Verrucomicrobium spinosum DSM 4136 = JCM 18804: one gene and its partner. The protein of the gene in region 2 interacts with the protein of the main gene of each other region in a pairwise test. Links are inferred from orthologs where the notes say so. Each region holds a gene or a part of one and is shown on either strand. Other genes may lie near its edges.

Region 1 (3,207 bases), 3.8 Mb from region 2 along the record:
GCATGAACCCCAGGCTGGAGTCGATCTCCTCCTCCATGACGGAGCCATCGATCTTGGAGAACCCGGCAAATACCTCCATGAGCACCGGCAGCATGGTGTTGCCCGCTGAATCCGGGCTACGGCCCGTGAAACGGGTCAGGAGGCGCTGCCACCAAGTTGAGCGCCCACCTGCCAACGGCGATAGAGCCGATCGGGCAGCCCCTTTTTTGGGGCGCGGAGGAGTCGGCTGGGATTCGGCGGGCGGCGTCATGGGTAACGAAGGCGCAAACTAGGCATGGCATACGGGCGCACACAAGGGCAAGTGCATGAGCTGGGCCGCTTTTTGGCCCTGAGCATGACTCAGGGCTTGAACATTCTTGACAACGCTGTCACTAAACCCTTGCTCAGCCGCCGGACCGTGCAATCGGGTGCGTCCGCTGCCTGAGCGTCAGCGTTCCGAAATTTAAGGGTTTCCACGACCTCCGTTCGGTGTATCCTTCCTAAAGCCCTCTTTTACTATTTCACTATGTTCGACGAAGAACAGAATCCCCAGCGCAACAACCGCAAGACGCCCGAGCCCCAGTTTAACTGGAAGGGGTTGGTGCTTCTCGGCGCTTCCGCGCTCATCATCGCATGGGCCTTCTTCCTCAACCAGGACAAGAGTCTGGGGGGAAGTGGCAAAAAGACGTTTGCCGAGTTCAAGCAACTCCTGGAAAACGACCAGATCATCTCCACCAAGGACAAAGAGCTCAAGCTGGTGACCAATCAGGGCACTGGCACTGAGTACCTCAGTGGTTATTACACCAAGGGAGTTTCCGCTGACGGCAAAAACCCTGCGGCCGAAGGCAGCTTCACCACGGAGGTGAACATTGCCTTCCAAAAGGACGAGCTGCACCGCATGATCGAAAAGGCCAACGACGCCCGCCTTGCTGCCGCTGAGAAAGCTGGTTTGGACAAGTCCAAGGTCGAGCTCATCGTCATCACGCCTGAGTATGCCTCCAACTACACGGGCACGATCTTCTTCACCCTGTTGCCGATCTTGGTGTTTGTGGGCCTGTTCCTCCTGATCCGTCAGCAGATGAAGATGGCGGGCCGTGGAGCGATGAGCTTTGGCAAGAGCCGGGCCCGTCTTCTCAACCAGGACCGTAACAAAATCACCTTCAAGGATGTGGCCGGCGTGGAAGAGGCCAAGGAAGAAGTCTGGGAACTGGTGGAATTCCTCAAGGATCCCAAGAAATTCCAGCGCCTGGGTGGCAAGATCCCCAAGGGCGTGCTCATGGTCGGCTCTCCTGGTACGGGTAAGACGCTCCTCGCCAAGGCCATCGCAGGTGAGGCTGACGTGCCATTCTTCAGCATTAGCGGTTCCGACTTCGTCGAGATGTTCGTGGGCGTGGGTGCCAGCCGTGTGCGTGACATGTTCGAGCAGGGCAAGAAAAATGCCCCGTGCCTTATCTTCATTGACGAAATCGATGCCGTGGGCCGCCATCGTGGTCATGGGCTCGGTGGGGGACATGACGAGCGCGAGCAGACGCTGAATGCCATGCTGGTGGAGATGGATGGTTTCGACACTCAGGAAGGTGTCATCATCATTGCCGCCACGAACCGTCCTGATGTGCTGGATCCCGCCCTGCTTCGTCCGGGCCGCTTTGACCGTCAGGTCACGGTGAGCCTTCCAGATGTGAAGGGTCGTGAGGAAATCCTCCGCGTTCATGCCAAGCGCGTGAAGCTGAGCGAGAACGCTGACCTCAGCAAGGTGGCCCGTGGCACCCCCGGCTTCTCCGGTGCGGAGCTTGCCAATATCATCAACGAGGCGGCCCTTCTGGCGGCTCGCAAAAATCTCAAGGCCATTGGTACTCCCGAGCTTGAGGAAGCCCGTGACAAGGTGCGATGGGGCCGTGAGCGCCGTAGCCTTGCTCTGAGCGAGAAGGAAAAGGAGAACACCGCCTACCATGAAGCGGGACACGCCATTCTGATCGAACTTCTGGAGCATACGGATCCCCTGCACAAGGTGACCATCATCCCTCGCGGCCCCTCCCTCGGGTCCACCATGTGGCTGCCTGAAGAGGACAAATTCACCCACCGCAAGAGTGAGCTCCTTGACGACCTCGTGGTCGCCATGGGTGGCCGAGTGGCTGAAGAAGTCCAGTTCAGCGATGTGACCAACGGAGCCATGGGGGACATCCGCCAGGCGACGAACATCGCCCGCAGCATGGTTTGCGCCTGGGGCATGAGCGAGAAGCTCGGCATGGTGGAATACGGAGAAGGGGACGGAGCCGTCTTCCTGGCCCGCGACCTCGGTCGTTCTCGCAACTACAGTGGTGCCACCGCTCAGAAGATTGACGAGGAGGTGAAACGTCTCATCGACGAAGCCTATTCCAAGGCCAAAGACATCCTGCTCGCCAACAAGGACAAGCTGGACGCCATTGCCCATGCCCTTCTGGAGTTTGAGACGCTCGACGGCAGCCACATCAAGGAGATCATGAAGACCGGTAAGATTCAGAATCCTCCCCAGTCACCCAAGCCTCCTACGCCTCCTCCCGTACCCAAGGCTACCCCTGAACGCACTGCCAGTTCTGCTGAGGACGAGCAGGAGGGCGGGTTGCCTGGCGGTGTTGTCGGTGTCCCGGCCTGATTCCTGATCTCCCGATTCTTTCAAAAGAAGCGCCTGCATGCTCTCCAGCGTGCAGGCGCTTTTTTGTGGTCCGGTCAAACCTCCCCCTGCGGGATTTCGTGTATTCGCTGACCTTGAAGGGGTTGCGGGGCAAAAATTCGCCTCGGGAAAAACCCCTTGCGCCACCCCGCGCATCCCAGTACTGTCATTTCTGTCAGTTCGTCAAAGCATGCCGCTTTGAGGCCCAGTCCTGGAAATGCTTCGCAAATGCGCTGCCCAAGCCCGCGAAAAGCACCTAACCGCCTCTCCTTCCAGTCATCCATGACTCCGGAAGCTCTTTGTGCTGCCTTGACCCGTCACCGTGCATCTTCGGCGATGCCAGCCGTCTCCGCCGGTGGCCAGAACTGCATGCGAAGCCCCAGTCGCGCCGCACTTTCTCCGTTCGCTTCGGATATAGCTGGATCTGCCGTTTCTGCGGATCCGTGCCGTGCCACGCCCTGGTCATGCTTCGCTCCGAAACCAGAGAAAACGAAATACCGTTCCGATGAGCGACTACAACAGCAATGGCTCCGGCCGCCCGAATGGGCGCCGTGGAGGCCGCCGCCACCGCAGTGGCA
Region 2 (3,191 bases):
TCGGCACAGGCGCTGACGCAGGCGCAGGGGTTGGCACTGGGGCAGGTGCTGGCATTACGGCGGGTGCAGGCGACGCTTTGGCTTGCGTTGGCTTCGCTGCGGGTGTCACCACCGGTTCCGTCTTCCCTTCCGGGTTCATGGACTTCAGGTACTTGAAGAAGTCGCTGTCCGTCGTGAGGATGAGGGTGCTGTCGCGGCCGAGGGTGGTTTTGTAGGTCTCCAGGGTCTTGACGAACTGGTAGAGCTGGGCGGCGGAGGTGCTGGTGTTGTAAGCCTGGGCGTAGATCTCGGTGGCTTTGGCGTCGGCCTCACCCTGAATTTCCTGAACCTTGCGGTAGGCGCTGGATTCGATCTCGCGGAGGTCCTTCTCCTTGCGACCAATGATCTTGGCGGCCTCACCCTCGCCTTCAGAGCGAAAACGTTCGGCAATCTGCATGCGCTCAGAGGTCATGCGGTCATAGATCTTGTCGCTCACGGCCGGGTTGTAGTTGATGCGCTTGAACTGCACCTCCAGGATCTCGATGCCCCAGGCCTTGGCGCTCTCCGCGGCGGCAGCCAGGACTTCCTTCTCCAGAACAGAGCGACCGTACTGGATGGCCGGGAGCTGCGTCACCACAGCGATGCCCTGCACCGAGAGTTTCTCCACCTCCACCTTGCGCGTCTTGTCGCTGCGCACCACCTCTACAAGGTCGTGCTTGGCCACGACACCGCGGGTGGCGCTGCCGACGATGTCGGTGATGCGGGAAAGCGCGCTGCGCTCGTCACGAAGGCTCTGGTAGTAGCGGAGGGGATCGGCGATGCGCCATCGGGCGAAGGCATTCACCACGACGGTGAGCTTCTCACGGGTGGACATGGAGTCAGAAGGACCGTCCCACTCGAGGATGCGCTTCTCGAAACGGTGTACCTGCTGAATGAAAGGTGCCTTGAAGTGAAGACCGGCCTCATTCTTCTCAAGCCGGTTGTTGATGGCACCACCCACGGGCTCGCCGAACTGGGTGATGATGATTTGCTCGGTCTCACCCACGGTGTAGGCGCTGACGGAGAAGAGAAAGAGCAGCAGCACGGCACCTGCCAGGGACAGGAGGTAAATGGAAGCTTTCATGAGAAAAAGATGGGGGACAAAACGGATGAAAAGTTGCCGGAGGTTTCAGGATCAACGCACCGGCTGGGTGACCTGACGCTGGGGAGCGGGCTGCTGGTAAGGCACCGGCACCTGGGGTTGCGGCTGCTGGAGGTGCATGAGGGGCAGGAACTGTTTGGCCGCGTCATCCAGGATGATCTTGCCGCCCAACTTGGGAATGACTTCGGCCATGGTTTCCAGGTAGATGCGCTGACGGGTCACCTCAGGAGCCTTTTCATACTGGGTCAGCAGGGCATTGAAGCGGGCGACGTCGCCCTCGGCTTCGTTCACGCGTTTCACGGCGTAGCCCTCTGCCTCGCTGACCTTCTGCTCGGCCTCGCCACGAGCCCGGGGCACCACCTTGTTGTATTCCCCATTGGCCTGGTTGATCAACTGCTCCCGCTCCTGCTGGGCACGGCTCACTTCATCAAACGAGCGCTGCACCGGGCGCGGGGGGCGCACGTTGGTCAGTTGCACCTGCTCCACGCGCAGGCCCATGCCCAGGCGGTCCACCACGGTCACCAGCTGCTTGCGCACCTCCATCTGGATGTCCTCACGTCCGAAGGTGAGCACCTCATCCACCGTGCGATCCCCCACCACCTCACGCATCACGCTCTCCGCCACATCACGAAGGGTGGCCTCCGGCGTACGGAGATGGAAGAGGTAGGCGCGCGCGTCAGTCACACCGTACTGCACCACCCACTCCACCTCTGCGGCGTTCAGGTCACCCGTGACCATGTTCTTCTCCGCCTCGGACTCCCTGGAGCTCTGGTACTCATTCGTGGTGTAGCCAGTGGAAAAACCAAACTCCATCTTGAGCTGGCGCTGAACCGGCACCTCCGTGACGCGATCGACGCCGAAGGGTATGCGGAAGCGCAGGCCGGGACCGCTCGTTTCCAGGTAGCGGCCGAACCGTTGCACCACGCCCACGGACTCCGCCGGCACCGTGTAGAAGCTGGTCAGCACGCCGATCACGAGGAACAGCCCTACCGCCCCAAGACCAAGGGTGCGAAGACTGACCTTTATCTGGGGCATCTGCGGGAACTGCGGCAGCTGGGGAGGTTGGTTGGATCGAGTCATAGTGGGAGTTTAGCGCAGGAAACGGTAAAAAGTAAGGGCAAGAGGCAGGGAGGGCCGTTTTCTCCCAGCCGAGCAGGATGGCACAAAGGATGGGGAAACAGCGGAGGAAGGCTGCCGGGAGCCGATCTGCGGTACAGGAGAGAACAGAACGGCGCCACCTCACAAGCCGCACTGCGGCAGAATGTCGCGGCGAACCCGGGGATAACCGGAGACTGTCGAAATTGAGTGAAATCAGCTGGGCAGGCGAAACTTGCAGACATGGAGGTAGCGATGGAGAGAGCGGATATTGTCAGCTTTCCCACCTGATCCTCCTCTGCGGAGGCACCCAGGGTTGACTCGCTTGAGCCTCGTCAAGGCAGGGCTCATAGCCCGATCCTCTTCAAGGAAGAGCTTCGACCGAGCATCTGCACTGCGGACGTTCCTTGGCTGCCCTTTCTTTGTGCCGTCGTGCCTTTGTGTGAGGTCAAAGACAGTTCGCTATTTCCGAAAACTCACTTCCACCTTCCAAGATCACGCCTCCTGGCCAGCCCCCAGTCTGGCCTCAAGCTCCTGGACTCTTTTTTCCATCGCTTTCAGGCGGTCCAGGATCTCCGGCACGCGGCCGGGGTAGGTGAGAGCACGACGCCCCTCCATGAGAGGCTTGGCGGGGTATCCCGTATAGACGCCGGACTCCGAGAGATCCTTGGTGATCCCTGACTTGGCCATCACCGTGATCTTGTCGCCAATTTTCAGATGCCCGGCCACTCCCACCTGTCCCGCCATGGTGACATAGTCGCCCAGGCGGGTGCTCCCGGAGATGCCGACCTGGGAGACAATAAGGCAATGCTTCCCCGTAATCACGTTGTGGGCGATCTGGACCAGGTTGTCGATCTTGCTCCCCTCACCGATCCAGGTGCGACCGAAGCGCGCACGGTCAATGGTGGTGCAGGATCCGACTTCCACGTCGTCATCCAGCTGCACAATGCCCACCTGGTCGATCTTGAGGTGACGG

Evidence for each region.
Region 1: the proteins of hflK (region 2) and ftsH interact in binary tests that used the Escherichia coli proteins (3 or more experiments, as listed by UniProt). The link is inferred for Verrucomicrobium spinosum DSM 4136 = JCM 18804 from one-to-one orthologs.

Annotation. Positions count from the first base shown.
Region 1 is NZ_ABIZ01000001.1:5,581,418-5,584,624, reverse strand. What follows is about bases 168-3,058. They hold ftsH (ATP-dependent zinc metalloprotease FtsH), read left to right. Parts: upstream 168-505; coding sequence 506-2,611; downstream 2,612-3,058. Other genes in these bases: VSP_RS22795 (ABC transporter permease), read right to left, coding at 168-250. Outside these bases: more of VSP_RS22795, read right to left, coding at 1-167; VSP_RS43160 (RNA recognition motif domain-containing protein), read left to right, coding at 3,135-3,207. UniProt on the Escherichia coli protein: Acts as a processive, ATP-dependent zinc metallopeptidase for both cytoplasmic and membrane proteins. Plays a role in the quality control of integral membrane proteins.
Region 2 is NZ_ABIZ01000001.1:1,823,867-1,827,057, reverse strand. Bases 178-3,052 are described here. They hold hflK (FtsH protease activity modulator HflK), read right to left. Parts: upstream 2,201-3,052; coding sequence 1,154-2,200; downstream 178-1,153. Other genes in these bases: lpxD (UDP-3-O-(3-hydroxymyristoyl)glucosamine N-acyltransferase), read right to left, coding at 2,711-3,052; hflC (protease modulator HflC), read right to left, coding at 178-1,102. Outside these bases: more of hflC, read right to left, coding at 1-177; more of lpxD, read right to left, coding at 3,053-3,191.